DNA from 3 places in the Janthinobacterium sp. GW823-FHT03B06 genome. Region 1 is predicted to be linked to each of the others. Evidence: predicted binding sites of a transcription regulator. Region 1 holds the regulator's gene; each other region holds the start of a gene.
The links. The regulator HrcA, encoded in region 1, represses chaperone genes, less so after heat shock. The targets are predictions, from matches to a motif close to TTAGCACTCNNNNNNNNNGAGTGCTAA.
Positions count from the first base shown of each region.

Region 1 (5,585 bases):
CCACGCTCATGTTCGGCGCGAACATGATGGCCGTCTTTTCGGCGGCGGCGGCAATGGCGGCCTTGCCCGCGTCATCGAAACCGGTGGTGCCGATGATCATCTTGATGCCATGCTCGGCGCAATACGCCAGGTGCTGCAAAGTGCCTTCGGGGCGCGTGAAGTCGATCAGGTAATCGGCATTGGCCAGGCCGGTGGCAAGGTCCGACGCGATCAGCACGCCGGCAGGCTTGCCGAGAAAGGCGGCGGCATCCTGGCCGACGGACGGCGAGCCGGCGCGGTCGAGGGCGCCGGCCAGCACGGCGTCGGGTGCGTTGCTGACCGCTTCGATCAGGATATGGCCCATGCGGCCGCTGGCGCCAGCGATGGCAATTTTCAGTTCAGTCATTTTATTCTCTTACAACAACTTATTTGGTGGGTTCGGCGGCAGGCGTCGGTGCTGGCTCGGCGGCAGGCGCCGTTGCTGGTGCTGGTGCAACGTCAGGCTTGCTCACAGGAATGGCAGGAGCGGCATCGGCCGGTACCGGCACGGCGCTTGGCGCCACGGGCGATGGCACGACGGCGGCAGGCACGTCAGCCTTGGCGACCTTGGCGAATGGCGACGGACCGGCGATGCGGTCGATATACTCTTTCTCCGTCGGCAAGTTGCCGCCTTCGAAACGTTCAACCTTGCCATCCTTGCCGAAGTACACGACCACGCGGCTGCTGGTGGTTTCGCCACTGCCCCGCGCCAGGCGGAATGGATAATCCCAGCGGTCGGCATGGAAGATATCGGTCAGCAGCGAAGTGCCGAGGACGAAACGCACCTGGTCGCGCGTCATGCCTACTTTCAACTGGGCCAGCATCTCTTCGGAGACAAAGTTGCCTTGTTGAATGTCAGGACGGTAGGGCGAGAAAAACCACATGAATTTTTGCAGCGGCGTAATGGTGGTCGTTTGTGCGCCCTGTTCGGGAACCAGTGCCTTGCCTTCTTTTTGAGCAGCTGCCGGCTTTTCGCCAAGAATGCCACGGTTGGCGCAGCCGGACACGGCCAGCGCGACACAGACCATGCCTGCCACGACTGGTGCTCGAAATGAAATACGGTGCCAGAGAGATGGCAATACAGCCGGGGTTACGCGCATAAATGACCTCAATTGGATGAACAAAACGCCAGGAGTGACCGGCCCGCCAAAAAAAAGCATATTTTGGCACTCCCCGACAAAACGCTATATGATAAAGCACCTGACCCACATACGAGCAACAAACATGAGTAACAATCCTAGTGATCTCAAGGCAAGCGGCCTGAAAGCCACCCTGCCACGGCTGAAGATACTCGATATCTTCCAGAGTAGCCCGGTACGCCACCTGACCGCGGAAGACGTCTACAAGATTCTGCTGGCCGACAATATGGATGTCGGCTTGGCAACTGTCTACCGTGTCCTCACGCAATTCGAACAAGCCGGCTTGCTTAACCGCAACCATTTTGAAACCGGCAAGGCGATTTTCGAACTCAACGAAGGCTCCCACCACGACCACCTGGTGTGCCTCGACTGTGGCCGGGTCGAAGAATTCTTCGACGAAGAAATCGAAATCCGCCAGCAAAAAGTGGCCGAAGAGCGCGGCTTCAAGATCGCCGAACACGCCCTGGCCATCTACGGCAACTGCACCAAGACAGCTTGCCCGCACAAAACAGCCTGACCCACGCCGGCCGTTCCCGCAAGGGGCCGGCCGGCGCAGCATTGAACCGCATCAATGATGGCTGAGCGCGCTCGACAGCAGCTTGGCCGTGATGTCGACGATCGGAATGACGCGCTCGTAAGCCATGCGCGTCGGTCCGATCACTCCCAGCGTTCCCACGATCTTGCCGTTGACTTCATACGGCGCCGTCACCACGCTCATCTCATCCATCGGCACCAGGTTCGATTCGCCGCCGATGAAAATCTGCACGCCCGTCGCCTTGCTCGACACGTCGAGCAGCTGCATCAAGCCCGTCTTTTGCTCGAACATGTCGAACATCTGGCGCAGCGAATGCATATTCGATGACAGATCGCTCACGCTGAGCAAGTTGCGCTCGCCGGAAATGACCATGTCGTCGCTATGGTCGGCCATCGCTTCGCTGCCCGCCTCCACGGCCGCCTGCATCAAACTGCCCATGTCGTCGCGCAACTGGCGCAGCTCGCCTTGCAGGCGCACGCGCACGGCGTCGAACGACAGGCCGCCATAATTCTGGTTGATGTAATTAGCCGATTGCACCAGTTGCGCCGGCGTATAGTCGGCCTCCGTCAGCAATAAACGGTTCTGCACATCGCCGCCGGGCGCGACGATGACGAGCAGGATGCGCTTTTCGGACAGGCGCAGGAATTCGATTTGCTGGAACACGGATTCGCGGCGCGGGCTGAGCACGACGCCGGCGAACTGCGACAGCGACGACAGCATCTGCGCCGCGTTGGCGATGGTTTTTTGCGGCTGCGGCGTCTGCAGGCGCATGCGCGACTCCACCAGGTGCTCGTCCAGGTGCCGGACGGTCAGCAAGGTGTCGACAAAGATGCGGTAGCCACGCGGCGTGGGGATGCGTCCGGCCGAAGTATGCGGACTGGACACATAACCGAGCTCTTCCAGGTCGGCCATGATGTTGCGGATCGTGGCCGGCGACAGGTCGAGGCCGGAAATTTTCGACAAGGCGCGCGAACCGACCGGCAGGCCGTCGGCGATATATCGCTCGACCAGGGCTTTCAGCAGTGTTTGGGCACGTGTATCGAGTTGCATGGTGTCTTAGGTAAGCAAATATTCTTTAAACAAGCATATTGTTAAGCAAGCGGCAACGAAAGCGGCCGAACGTGCATCAACAGCGCCTATTATGCACGTTCGCCCGTCCGACGGCGATCAATCTTCCAGCTGCCCCTGCAGCCACAGCAGCAATTCATCAAAGTTGGCGCAGATGGCGTCGGGCTGCACGCCGGCGGCCAGGTGAGCGTCGCTGCCCTTGCGGTTCATCCACACGGCACGCATGCCCGCCCCTTGCGCCCCCGTCACGTCGAAATACAGATCGTCGCCGACATACACGGCCTCATGCGGCGCCACGCCCAGCGCGGCGCAAGCGGCCAGGAAGATGCTGGCGTCAGGCTTGGCGACGCCAAAATCGCTGGCGGCAATCGACACTTTAAAATGCTGCGCCAGGCCGATAATTTCAAGGTCCGCATTGCCATTCGAGATAGAGCCGACCAGCATGCGCTGCCCCATCCAGGCCAGGCCGGGCAAGACATCGTCATACGGCTGCACGCGATGGCGCGCGGCCAGGAACTGCGCGATGGCGCCGTCGACCAGGGCGGGATCTTCGCCGGCGGCCTCGAAGGCGGTCAGCAAGCCCGCGCGGCGCAGCTCGATCAAATTGCCATGGAAATGCGGTTGTTCATTGAGCATGGCCAGACGGTGCTGGCGCAACAGCTCGATGGAAAACTGCTGCGCCACCTTGGGCGCATGCGTGGCCAGCCAGTCGTGCAGCAGGGTTTCGGCGGCGGCAATCACGGGCGCGATGGGCCACAAGGTATCGTCGAGGTCGAAGAGGATGGCCTTGGGCGGCACGGCAGGTTTTACAGGGGCAAGAGACATGGAACTCACTATATAGATGCCGCGTCACGGTGCGCAGCCCGCAGCTATTGTCGCACCGATCGCCGCCGCCGGCATGGCGGCGCCCCCATGAAATGGGGCCGGGCCGGCGCTTCCCGGCGAAAAATTGTTACAGGGTGATACAAGGCAAGATCATCCGGCTTGCCAGATAGACTAAAATAGGCGCCATTCCAATGCGGCGCCAGCGTCCGCGTTGCGCTACCCAACCTAATTCGTTTTGGAGAATGTATGAAAAATTTGTACCTGCGCTCGATGCTGGCGGCGGCTTGCGCCGTCACATTGGCGGCCTGCGGCGGCAGCGGCGGCAATCTGTATCTGAGCGGCCAAGTCGTCAATCTGGCAAAAGATGGCCTGATTCTGCTGAATGACGGCGAACGCCTGCCTGTCACCTCAGGCCAGACTTCCTTTGTTTTCACCAAGCTGGTCAGCACCGATGACCGCTACGATATCACCATCGCGCAACAGCCAAAAGGCGCCGTGTGCACGATTACCAATGGCGCCGGCAAGGCATCGAGCTATACCGTGACCACGGCCCAGGTGATTTGCGTGACCAATACCTACCCGCTGAGCGGCACGATCACGGGCCTGACCGCCGACGGTTTGACCCTGGCCATCGGCAATATCACCACCAGCCCGCTGAAAGGCAGCACCAGCTATACGTTCCCGAATGTCAATGACGGCATCGCCTACAATATTTCCATCGCGACGTATCCAACAGGCCAGACGTGCAGTTTCGTGGGTTCTGCCAGTGCCAACGGCCGCGATGTCGTCGGCACCATGGGCTCAGCCGCCACGACCGGCGCCGCACTGAACTGCACGGCGCAGTAAGCCACGCGATTCGTCACCACTATATTGGATTGGAGAAATACATGAAGTTATCCTGCCTGCGCCTTATCGCCGCGCTGCTGTTGACCCTGGGATTGGCTGCTTGCGGCGGCAAGGCCTCGTATGATGTCGGTGGCACCGTCAGCAATTTGAACACCGAAGGCCTGGTCCTGGTCAATGGCGGCGATCCGCTCCCGATCAAAGCCGGCCAGACCTCGTTTACCTTTGGCAAGCGCATCGACTATGGCACCGACTACAACATCACCGTACAGACCCAGCCAGCCCACATGACTTGCACCGTCAGTGGCGGAACCGGCTCGGCCGGTCACTACGTCAGTATCCAGGCATCGGTTTCCTGTGCGCGAAACGCGTACACGGTAGGCGGCACGGTGACTGGCCTGACAGCCGACGGCCTGGTCCTGATCAACGGCAATGCGCAAACCACGGTGGCCAAAGGCAGCACGACCTTCACTCTGGCGTCGCCTGTTGCCGATGGCGACAAGTATGGCATCAGCGTATTTACCCAGCCTACCGGCTTGAAATGCACCGTGGCACCCAACACGGGCGTCGGTGTGATGGGTGAAGCAAACGTGACCACCGTGCAGATCGCCTGCAATCCAGGCTAAGACTGTGGCGCTGGCAGCCGCGACGCGGCTGCCAGGAAGAGATATCACGAAAATCTATATTTGATATTCGAAAGATAAATTGGAGTTATATGTGGCGATGCAGCATAATGCATCTGTCTCCTCCAACTCTTCCAAGAATTGGATTTAGCCCGCTTTCACCAGCGGGCTTTTTTTTGTCCAAAATTCCTCAGGCGGGTTTATCCAAGCCCGGCTGCAGCATCTGCACGATGCTGGAGAAATCCTGCTGCGCATAGCCGGCTTGCGCATGCATCTGGTACAGCTGGCGCACCAGCCCGCCCAAGGGCGTGGGCGCGTTCGCCGACAGGGCCGACTGCTGCGCCAGACCCAGGTCCTTCAGCATCAGCGCCGTGCCGAAGCCGCCCGTGTAATTGCGCGACGCGGGCGTGCCGTCCATGACGCCGGGCCACGGGTTGTACACTTCCAGGGTCCAGTTGCGCCCCGAACTCTTGGCCATGATGTCGGACAAGACTTTCGGATCGAGGCCATGCGCCACGCCCAGGTTCAGCGCCT
Region 1 covers NZ_JBXAJE010000006.1:120,155-125,739, reverse strand. The annotation lists gene dapB (4-hydroxy-tetrahydrodipicolinate reductase) at 1-385, opposite strand, end outside; gene AC1RBA_RS19900 (outer membrane protein assembly factor BamE) at 405-1,046, opposite strand; gene fur (ferric iron uptake transcriptional regulator) at 1,243-1,674, shown strand; gene hrcA (heat-inducible transcriptional repressor HrcA) at 1,726-2,742, opposite strand; gene AC1RBA_RS19885 (HAD family hydrolase) at 2,860-3,585, opposite strand; gene AC1RBA_RS19880 (hypothetical protein) at 3,832-4,431, shown strand; gene AC1RBA_RS19875 (hypothetical protein) at 4,473-5,054, shown strand; partial or broken gene mmsB (3-hydroxyisobutyrate dehydrogenase) at 5,242-5,585, opposite strand, start outside.

Region 2 (5,585 bases), on a different contig from region 1:
ATAGCATGATTGCCGTGATTTTCGAAGTCTGGCCCAGCGCCGAAGGACGCCAGCAGTATCTGGATCTGGCGGCCGCGCTGCGCCCCTTGCTCGCTGAAGTCGATGGATTCATGTCCATCGAGCGCTTCAGCAGCCTGAGCGAGCCAGGCAAACTGCTGTCGCTGTCTTTCTTTCGCGACGAAGCGGCACTGGCACAGTGGCGGCAGCTGGAAGCGCACCGCGCGGCGCAATCGGCGGGCAGGCACGGTGTGTTCGACGACTACCGGCTGCGCATCGCCGGCGTGGTGCGTGATTACGGCATGCTGGAGCGGCAACAGGCGCCGACCGACAGCCGCCAGCGCCACGATGTCTGACGCTTAGCGGGGCAGGGCGCCCTGCGTGATTTTTACCTTGACCCGGTAGGTGGGCGCGGCCGCGTCCAGGGCGGGCGGCGTGGCCGGATCGACGTCGAGCAGAGTGAACGTCAGGTGGTTGACGGTCACGGAGCTGGCGGCGCCGGGCATGGACTCGGACAAGACGATATCGGTGGCGCCCGCGCTGTTGAGCAAACTGAAACTGTAGCTGACGTAGCCTTTCCACACGCACACGGCGCCCTTGCGGCAGCGGCTGTCGTTGACGCGCTCGAGTTTCAGGGTATCGGTGGCCGTGATGGCGACCTGTTCGCCCGGCGAGAGCACGTGGGTGACGCTGCGCGGCGTGTTTTCCGCGTCGCCGGCGCTGCCAGCCGCGCCGCAGCCCGCCAGCACGGCCACGCAGGCGATGAACAGGGGTAACAACCATGTTCGGTACGATTGATGTAGATAGTGCATGTTTTTCCTTTCAGGTGGAGCGTCCCGGCGTGGCGTCCACGCGTGGGATGAAAATGATAATAACAAAATGATATTTTTCCGGCGCACTATTGGCGCGCTGCCGATGAATTGACGCGTCGGCCACGCGGCGCGCCGATTACTGCGTAGAATGGCTGTTTTGAAAATCAGGAAACAACCATGAAAAAAACCGACCTGGCCAAAAGCGATGCCAAGAAACTGATGGGAAAGATGAATGTTCCCGGCGCCGGTGCATTCGGTAAGGAAGCGGTGGTCGTCGACCGCCGCGAGCAGCGCAAGCGCGATCAGGCGCTGGGCCTGGTGCCGTTCGCCGTCAAGCTGAACAGCGATCTGGTGTTGCAATTGCAGACCCTGGCCAAGGAGCGCGGCGTGGATCTGAATGAATTGGTCGCCGAGCTGATCACCAAGGGCTTGGCTGCAGCATAAGGGCTGACAATGTTTATCTGTTGATAAATATCATTTATAAAACTAAAAGGCGCCTTGCGGCGCCTTTTGCATTGCGGCATTGCTTTCGATTACACGTAGGCCGCCAGGGCGCCCTTCATTTTCTTCAGCGCCGCCACTTCGATCTGGCGGATGCGCTCGGCCGATACGCCGAACTCTTCAGCCAGCGCGTGCAGCGTGGCGCCGGAACCGTCGTCGTTGGCCAGCCAGCGCGCTTCGATGATGCGGCGCGAACGGGCGTCCAGTTTGGACAAGGCCGTTTCCAGGCCTTCCGATTGCAGGCGCGTCACTTGTTCCGCTTCCAGCACCTTGGTCGGCTCGCTTTGCTCCGACGACAGGTAGGCGATCGGCGAAAACTTGTCGTCTTCATCGTCGGTCGGCGATTCCAGCGCGATGTCGCGGCCGCTCAAGCGCGTTTCCATTTCGATCACTTCTTCGCGCTTCACGTCGAGCAGCTTGGCCAGCGCATCGATCTGTTTCGGCGTCATCGCATCGAGGCCCGTCTTGTGGCTGCGCAGATTGAAGAACAGCTTGCGCTGCGCCTTCGTCGTCGCGACCTTGACCAGGCGCCAGTTTTTCAGGATGTACTCATGCATCTCGGCTTTCACCCAGTGCATGGCGTACGACACCAGGCGCACGCCCTGGTCCGGATCGAAACGTTTCACGGCTTTCATCAAGCCGATATTGCCTTCCTGAATCAGGTCGGCATGCGGCAAGCCATAGCCCAGATAGCCGCGGGCAATCGAGACCACCAGGCGCAGGTGCGACAGCACCAGCTCTTGCGCGGCGGCCAGGTCATTTTTTTCGCGCAGGCGTTTCGCCAGCGAAATTTCTTCGTCGTGGGTCAACATGGGCAGACGGTTCACGGCCGAAATATAGGCGTCGATATTGCCCAGATTGCCAGTGAACCCGAGGCCCAGCGCATTACTTTTGGTCGGAACCAATGCGGATGTTGCGGACATCATAGTCATGTTTTCTCCCTCGTAGTCGTGCTTTGTTCCAGTTGGCCACATCACACGATGTGGCCCGATTGTCTGTTCTGTTTTGCGTATTCGGTCTTGCACTTTGCAGATCGCGGCACCATCTTCATCTGGCGTCCATGGCGGTTCTGCTGTTGGTATGTCCCTATATTAGCACTCTCTGCCTGAGAGTGCCAATCAGCACATTTAATCGTCCTGATAGCCTAAATACTATGGTGATTTAATGCTTGATATATATCTCTGAACAGCGCGAGATAGCGCTTTACGACAACGTAGCCAGTCTACGGCCTCTGGCTGAAGCGAGCCTTAAGAATACTTGCTAAATATCAAGATAACAGCAGATGGGGATGGCGAGGCGCATGGCGGCGCCAGGAGCGCCGCCATGGAAAGGAAGGTCAGTTCAGGCGCGCCAGGTGGCGCTGTACGCAGAGGAAGGCGCCGATCAGGCCGAGGCCGGCGCTGACGGCCAGCAAGCCGGCCATCGGCAGCGGCGCCAGCGGCACCAGCTGGAATTCGGACGCATACAGGCGTGCAAACTCGGCAATCGCGGTATTGAGCGGCTGCAAGGCCAGCGCCACGGCGCCCAGCGCCAGCGCACCGGCGCACAGGCCCAGCAGGGCGCCCGTGTAATAGAAGGGGCGGTGGATGAAAGTATCGGTGGCGCCGATCAGTTTCGAGATGCTGATTTCATCGCGCTGCTGCATCACTTGCAGGCGGATGGTATTGAAGACCACGGCGATGACGGCCACGCCCAGGGTGATGGCCAGCAGCAGCAGCACCAGGCGCAGCACGCCCAGCAGGGCCGCCAGACGCTTGACCCAGGCCGAATCGACTTGCGCCGATTCCACGCCCGGCAGGTGGCGCAACTGTTCCGCCACGGCATCGACATCCTGCGCTTCGCTGGCGCTGCTGAAGGCGTCGAGTTTCAGCACATAGCTGTCGGGCAGGGGATTGTCGCCCAGGGTGCTCAGTACGTCGGCCAGGCCGTTCTTGTTCTTCAGCGTATCGAGCGCCTGTTCGCGCGGGATGAAGACGATCTTCGCCTTTTGCTCGCCGACGATCTTGCGCATGGCGCTGGCCAGGGCCACGGCTTGCTCGCGCGGCGTGTCGATCTTCAGGAAGACGCTGATTTCCGGGTCGACCGACATCTGTTCCGACATGGGGCGCACATTGTCGAGCATGGTCAAGCCGGCGAACGGCAGCGACAGGGCGATGGCGACGACGAGCACGTTCAGTAAAAAGCCACCTGGCGACTTGCGCAAGTGAATCAGCGCCGAACCGAGCGCGAAGCGGTGTTGACGGAACCAGCCTCTCATGCCTGTTCTCCCTGCGCGTCGTCCTGGTCGGGAGCGGGCGCAAAGTCGGGATCGGGCGGGGCGAAGACGGGCGCCTGCGTGGCCTTGTCGATGGCGACCAGCTGGCCGTTCTTCAGGTGGATCACGCGGGCGGCGGCGTCGAGCATCTGTTCGTCATGGCTGGAAATGAGGCAAGTCACGCCCACCGAGTGGAATGCTTTGAGGGCGTCGAGCACCTTGTTGGCGCTGGCGCGGTCCAGGTTGGCCGTCGGTTCGTCGGCCAGGATGATCTGCGGCCGGTTGACGATGGCGCGCGCGATCGATACGCGCTGCTGCTCGCCGCCCGACAGCGACAGCGGACGCGCCATGGCGCGGTCCAGCAATCCCACCTTGTCGAGCGCGGCGCGCGCGCGCTGCTCGGCGGCAACTTTATGCGCGCCGACGACGAGCAGCGGCAGCATGACGTTGGCCAGGATGGAGCGGTCGTTCAGCAGTTTTTGCTGCTGGAAGATCAGGCCCATGTTCCGGCGCAAAAACGGCACGCCGGCCGGCTTGATCTTCGCCATGTCCTGGCCATTGACGATCAGCTTGCCCGACGTGGGGCGTTCCATAGCGGCGATCATTTTCAGCAAGGTGGACTTGCCGGCGCCGGACGGGCCGGCCAGGAAGACCAGCTCGCCCTTGGCAATACTGAGCGAAATGTCGCTGAGCGCCACGGCGTCGGGGGAGTATTGCTTGGAGACGTGCTGAAATTCAATCATGTATGGGCTTATCCGAGCAGCGCTTCGACAAATTCGGCAGCCACGAAAGGCTGCAAGTCTTCAATTTTCTCACCGATGCCGATGAAATACACGGGCACGGGGCGCACGCGGGCAATCGCCGCCAGCACGCCGCCCTTGGCGGTACCGTCCAGCTTGGTGATCACCAGGCCGCTCAACTGCAGGGCATCGTCGAAGGCCTTCACTTGCGTGAGGGCGTTCTGGCCCGTGTTGCCGTCGATGACGAGCAGGGTTTCATGCGGTGCGCCCTCCATGCCCTTGCCGATCACGCGCTTGATTTTCTTCAATTCTTCCATCAAGTGCAACTGCGTCGGCAGGCGGCCGGCCGTGTCGACCATGACCACGTCGATGCCGCGCGCCTTCGCCGATTGCACGGAGTCGTAGGCCACGGCGGCCGGGTCGCCCGATTCCTGCGAAATCACGGTAACGTTGTTGCGCTCGCCCCAGACCATCAGCTGCTCGCGCGCGGCGGCGCGGAAGGTGTCGCCCGCGGCCAGCAGCACGGACTGGTTGTTCGACTGCATGTGCTTGGCCAGCTTGCCGATGGTGGTGGTCTTGCCCGCGCCATTGACGCCGGAAATCATCATCACCAGCGGCTTGTGGCGGCCCAGCTCGAAGCGCTTTTCCAGCGGCGAGAGCAGCTCGATCAGCAGCACTTTCAGCGCGGCCTTGACGGCGGCTGCGTCGAGCAGCTTGTCTTCCTTGACCTTTTTCTTCAATTCCGTGAGCAGGAATTCGGTGGCGTCGATGCCGGCGTCGGACATCAGCAGCGCCGCTTCCAGCTCTTCGTACAGGGCGTCGTCGATCTTCGCGCCGACGAACAGCACGGACAAGGTGTTCGAGGTTTTCGACAGGCCCGCCTTCAGGCGCGTCATCCACGATTTTTTCTCGGGTTCGGCAGCGACGATCACGGGCACGAGCTCGGCTGGCGCGCCGCTCAGGGGCGCAGCGGCAGGCTGCGGTGCGGGCGGCGTGGCGGGAAGGACGAGGGGCTCGGCTGGTGCGGCCTCGGGAGCGATGGGTTTTTTCTTGAAGAAACTAAACATGGATGTGTGGTGGCGGGTGCTGACCTAAGGCCCGGCGGCGCCGGACACTGTGTTACGGGCTATTCTACCAGAGCGCGCCCGGCCCTTCATGCTTTACTGTTCGATTGGCAACATTGCGTGCCTATCCACGGAGATCGCCGCAGTTGCCGCGCTTTTCAACGGGTTCAATGCGTTTGCAGGGCCAGCGCCTGGTGGCGGCGGCGCCAGTCGGCGA
Region 2 covers NZ_JBXAJE010000009.1:32,286-37,870, reverse strand. The annotation lists gene AC1RBA_RS24075 (cytochrome P450) at 1-9, shown strand, start outside; gene AC1RBA_RS24070 (antibiotic biosynthesis monooxygenase family protein) at 6-353, shown strand; gene AC1RBA_RS24065 (hypothetical protein) at 357-809, opposite strand; gene AC1RBA_RS24060 (hypothetical protein) at 987-1,253, shown strand; gene rpoH (RNA polymerase sigma factor RpoH) at 1,343-2,236, opposite strand; gene ftsX (permease-like cell division protein FtsX) at 2,647-3,567, opposite strand; gene AC1RBA_RS24045 (cell division ATP-binding protein FtsE) at 3,564-4,307, opposite strand; gene ftsY (signal recognition particle-docking protein FtsY) at 4,316-5,371, opposite strand; gene AC1RBA_RS24035 (MerR family transcriptional regulator) at 5,536-5,585, opposite strand, start outside.
Region 2: the regulator HrcA is predicted to act here: its motif matches at 2,402-2,428, upstream of rpoH (RNA polymerase sigma factor RpoH).

Region 3 (5,585 bases), on a different contig from region 1:
CCCAAGTTTACTCCTTTGATCGCGCATCGCAAAGACAAATCGTACCGTGTCCGCTTAAAAAAGGTTTTCCTGGGGCGTCAGCGCGCTATCCAATACCGTGTGCATGGCCGAGATCTTTTGCTTCACTTCCAGGATCGTCAGTTCCGACAGCGGACCTTGCGGCGACTTCACGGAAAGGAATTCCGCGGCCACGCCCAAGGCGGCCAGCACGGCGATGCGGTCATTGCCCTTGACCTTGCCCGCGTCGCGGATGGCTTTCATTTTGCTATCGAGATAGATCGCCGCTTCGCGCAGCGCGCGCTCTTCGCCGTCGCGGCACACCATGCTGTAGGACTGGCCCATGATATTGACATCGACACGCGGCATTACGCTTCCTTCTCGTTCTCGGCAATATAGGCGCCCGCCTCCGAAGCGGCTTGCTCCAGGCCGGCTTGCACCAGTTCGGGAATTTTTTCCAGCAACGCTTCCACCCGCTCCTGCGCCTCGCGCATGCGTTGCACATACAGGGCGTTCTCGGCGGCCAGCGCGGCATTGTCCTTGCGCAGTTGCGCGTTTTCACGGCGCAGCGCATGGGTCATTTCGGCCAGCAGGCCTATTTTGTCGGATAATTCGTTGAATTCGGAAATCATCCCGCCACTATAGGGCGGACGCTCCATGGGCGTCAATCGAATCACGCCGCTGTCACACATATTTACATCAATGCAGGTCAGTTGCCGTGAAATACACGCTTTTTCCGGCGCGTTTCGCCATCTGCACGCATCCGCCGGCGCCGCGATGCCAGCGTTTTACTCGTCGACGTAATCGGGTTCGATATCGAGACCGCCATAGCGGTTTTCGCACGAGCGGCGCGTCAATTCCTGCTTGCCGCTCTTGCCATCAAGCACCATCGTCAAGTCGCGGCAAGTACGGTGGTAGCTGCCAGGTTTGGCGTCCGTCCGCGAGGGCGTCAAAGTGACGCGCAAGGGCACGGCATTGCCCAGCCCCTTGTTGCTCCATTCACGGGTCTTGCCATCCTCTTCATCTTTCAGGGTGCGCACGGCGGCCGTCAGCAAGGATTTCTGTTCCTTCGCATTCAGCCTGGCGATGGTCACGTCGGACAGGAAAGGCGGATACACGACGGGCGCCGGATCCTTGCCCTGCACATCCCAGCGTCCGCTGTTCTGCGAGCACGTACGGCGGCTCAGGTCTTGCGACTTGTCGCCCGCCGTGACGACGAATTTCAGGTCGCGGCAGATGTGCGCCTTCAGGCTGTGTTCCGTCATGCCGGAGTTGCTGAAGTTATATGTGACTTTCACCCGCACGCCACGGTCGCCGCCGTTGTCCCACACATGCGCTTCCTGGTCGTCGTCATCCTTGTTGAGGTCGTTGAACAGCTCGTTGAGCAGCATTTCCTTTTCCAGCGGCGTCAGGGTCGCCACGGTGATCTCGTCGAGAATCGTGGGCGTTTGCGCGGCGGCATTGCCCAGGCAGGCGAGGCCGACGAGGGCGGCACCGAGCAGGCGCAGGGCGGGACGGGAAAGAGTCGATGGCATGGTGTGCTTTCTGGTACAGGGGGAATATTGATATGCAATTGCAATCATCTTATCAAAGTCCATAGCAAAACTCTGTTTCCTGTGCGTACAGGAACGCCGTTCGCCTGACGGGCATGCTAGAGTCGCGCCTGTTGCTGACGCCCGGGAACGAGGCTTGCGTTTGCGCAAACCCTTTGTAAATGCAGGCTGCGCAGAACGTCCAAGCTTATCTTCCCGGAGAATAAGCCCTTGAATAAGCCCCCTACCGTCCCTATAATTAGCACTCGTTAGTAGAGAGTGCTAACAAACTCTTTCGTAGCAATCCTCAGGACATGATGGTGTCTGCCGGGCAACAGCAGGGAACGCTACGCGGCGGGCGACGCCGCGATGCCACCACTGCCCAGCGCCGGCATGCACCCGATGCCATGAGGTTTGCTTGACCGTTGCGGGCTGCTTTCAACGGCAGTCACTGACTGCACGCCTGGCGCTGTGCCAGGAATGTATTCATTTAGCAACACCTATCCATTGAACTTTAAGGAGTTTTGTATGAATCTGCGCCCATTGAACGATCGCGTCATCGTCAAACGCCTCGACCAGGAAACCAAGACTGCGTCCGGCCTCATCATTCCTGATGCAGCTGCTGAAAAACCGGATCAAGGCGAAGTCCTTGCCGTAGGCAATGGCAAGATTCTCGACGACGGCAAAGTCCGTCCTCTGGATGTCAAAGTGGGCGACCGCGTCCTGTTCGGCAAGTACGCCGGCCAAACCGTCAAAGTTGACGGCGATGAGCTGCTGGTCATGCGCGAAGAAGACATCATGGCGATCGTCGTCAAGTAATTGTTTCCACGTTGTAGACAGATACATCCCGAAACTCAGGAGAATTGAACATGGCAGCTAAAGAAGTAGTATTCGGCGACGCAGCGCGCGCCAAGATGGTCGAAGGCGTCAACATCCTCGCCAACGCAGTCAAAGTCACCTTGGGCCCGAAAGGCCGCAACGTGGTCCTGGAGCGCTCGTTCGGCGCCCCTACCGTCACCAAGGATGGTGTGTCGGTAGCGAAAGAAGTTGAACTCAAAGACAAGCTCATGAACATGGGCGCGCAAATGGTCAAGGAAGTGGCTTCCCGCACCAGCGACAACGCCGGCGACGGCACCACCACCGCGACCGTGCTGGCACAAGCCATCGTGCGCGAAGGCATGAAGTTCGTTGCCGCCGGCATGAACCCGATGGACCTGAAGCGCGGTATCGACAAAGCTGTTGCAGCGACCGTCGAAGAACTGGCGAAAATCGCCCGTCCTTGCACCACGACCAAGGAAATCGCCCAGGTTGGCGCGATCTCGGCGAACTCGGACTACTCGATCGGCGAGCGTATCGCTGAAGCGATGGAAAAAGTCGGCAAAGAAGGCGTGATCACGGTAGAAGACGGCAAGTCGCTGAACGACGAGCTGGACATCGTTGAAGGCATGCAGTTCGACCGCGGCTACCTGTCGCCATACTTCATCAACAACCCAGAGAAGCAAGTTGCCGTCCTGGACAGCCCATTCGTCCTGCTGTGCGACAAGAAAATCTCGAACATCCGTGACCTGCTGCCGGTACTGGAACAAGTCGCCAAGGCTGGCCGTCCACTGCTGATCATCGCGGAAGACATCGAAGGCGAAGCGCTGGCTACCCTGGTTGTGAACAACATCCGCGGCATCCTGAAAACCTGCGCAGTGAAAGCACCTGGCTTCGGCGACCGCCGCAAAGCCATGCTGGAAGACATCGCTGTCCTGACGGGCGGCCAGGTGATCGCTGAAGAAGTCGGCCTGACCCTGGAAAAAGTGACCCTGGCCGAACTGGGTCAGGCGAAACGCATCGAAGTGGGCAAGGAAAACACCATCGTCATCGATGGCGCCGGCGAAGCTGCCTCGATCGAAGCACGCGTGAAACAAGTGCGTGTACAGATCGAAGAAGCGACCTCGGACTACGACCGTGAAAAACTGCAAGAGCGCGTGGCCAAACTGGCTGGCGGCGTTGCCGTGATCAAGGTTGGCGCAGCCACCGAAGTCGAAATGAAAGAGAAAAAAGCCCGCGTTGAAGATGCACTGCACGCCACCCGCGCTGCCGTGGAAGAAGGCATCGTGCCAGGCGGCGGCGTAGCCCTGCTGCGCGCACGCGCCAACATCACGGTCAAGGGCGACAATCCTGATCAAGACGCTGGTATCAAGATCGTCCTGCGCGCAATGGAAGAGCCACTGCGCATGATCGTGCAAAACGCCGGCGAAGAAGCTTCGGTCGTCGTGGCAGCCGTCCTGGCTGGCGCGGGCAACTACGGCTACAACGCTGCCAACGGCACGTATGGCGACATGGTGGAAATGGGCGTTCTGGACCCAGCCAAAGTGACCCGTTCGGCGCTGCAAAACGCCGCTTCGATCGCTTCGCTGATGCTGACGACCGACTGCATGGTCTGCGAAATCGCTGACGACAAGGCAGCCGGCGGCATGGGCGGCGGCATGGGTGGTATGGGCGGCATGGGCGGCATGGACGGTATGATGTAATCCAGGCGGCCGCGCGCGCAGGCGACGGCGCGCGCAGCTGCCACGCCGGGACGGGACAGGCAGACCAAAAGCTGCTTGCGCCTGCCCGGCAGCCCCGAGAGCCATCTTCTACGGAAGGTGGCTTTTTTTCGTCTTGCTTTTTAGAAATTTCAACGATTGCCCGCCTGCACGTTTTGCTTTAGCATGGCCGCCATCGTCCCTCTTTCTCACGCCACCATCATGCAGCCACGCGCCTCTTCTTCCAAAACCACCATCATCGCCGGCATCCTGGCCGGCTTGCTGGCCGCCGGGCTCGGCGCTTTCTACCTGCACCAGCAAGGCGCGCCGCACGGCACCAATGTCCCGGCCGCGAGCAGCCAGGTGGCGCCAGAACAGAGCGCGCGCGCCGTCGATGCACTGATGGCATTGCCGGAAATCAAGGCCTGGTCGGCGCATATCGAAAAGGCTTCGGGCGGCCGCGCCCACGGCGCCGTGATGGAAACGTCGCCCGACGTGCGTCTCATCGATGGCAAGCCCTACTATGACCTGAACTTTGTGGAAAATACGCCGGACGCGGCGCACCGCTGGGAGAGTTTCGTCGTCTCCCAGGATGGCAAGCGCATCCTCGTCGACGACGTCGTCAGCGGTGAGCTGATCAGCCTGGAACAATGGCGCAAGGACAATGCGCCCATGCAGCGCATCGCCACACAATAATCCCCTACGCCGGCGCCCCCTGCGGCGCCGCGCCGCGCACGCGCGCCACCCACCACACCGTCCACAGCGACAAGCCCGCCGCCAGCCAGCCATTGATGCCGTAGCCGCTGATGTGGCCGGCCGCGTCCGTCTGCAGGGTCAGGCCGCCCAGCCAGGCGCCCAGGCCGCTGCCAAAGCTTTGCAGAGCCGAATTGGCGCTGAGAAACGCGCCCCGCTTGTGCGTTTCCGGGATGGTCGTCAGCAGCGCCTGCAGCGGCACCATGCGGCCCGAGACGAGGGCCATAAAGAAGGGAAACGCCAGCATCAGCCCCAGCAGCGGCAACTGGGGCAAGTGCGTCATGAACAGCAGCGGCGCAATCGACAGCAGGGACACCCAGCGGTACACCTGCTGCTTGCCGGCCCGGTCCGCCCAGCGGCCGATCAGGCGCGCCGTAAAGATCGTGGCGCAGCCGCCCGCCAGATACACCCAGGTGACATCGGCCGGCGCCAGCCCCATATTGCCCACCAGCACCGGCGAAATGAAGGGAATGACCAGCATGCCGGCCGTCATGTTGACAATCGACAAGGAGAACGCTTGCAGGTGCCGCCTTTCCCGGAACAGCGCCAGCAGGTTCGGCAGCACCTGGCGCAGCGGCGTGGCAGCCGCCCCCATGTGCGCCGTGAGCGAGGGCAGCACGCGCGCCGCGCCCAGCCAGACCAGCAGCGACAGCACGACCAGCAGGAAAAACGGCGAGGCCCAGCCAAAGTGCGCGGCCAGCACTACGCCGATGGGCACGCCGCCCACGGCCGCCATGGCAAACGAGGTCATGACGATGCCGGTGGCCGCGCCGCGCCGCTCGGAAGG
Region 3 covers NZ_JBXAJE010000002.1:1,050,057-1,055,641, forward strand. The annotation lists gene AC1RBA_RS10755 (cell division protein ZapA) at 55-366, opposite strand; gene AC1RBA_RS10760 (hypothetical protein) at 366-629, opposite strand; gene AC1RBA_RS10765 (hypothetical protein) at 786-1,532, opposite strand; gene groES (co-chaperone GroES) at 2,058-2,348, shown strand; gene groL (chaperonin GroEL) at 2,399-4,048, shown strand; gene AC1RBA_RS10780 (hypothetical protein) at 4,268-4,741, shown strand; gene AC1RBA_RS10785 (MFS transporter) at 4,746-5,585, opposite strand, start outside.
Region 3: the regulator HrcA is predicted to act here: its motif matches at 1,789-1,815, upstream of groES (co-chaperone GroES).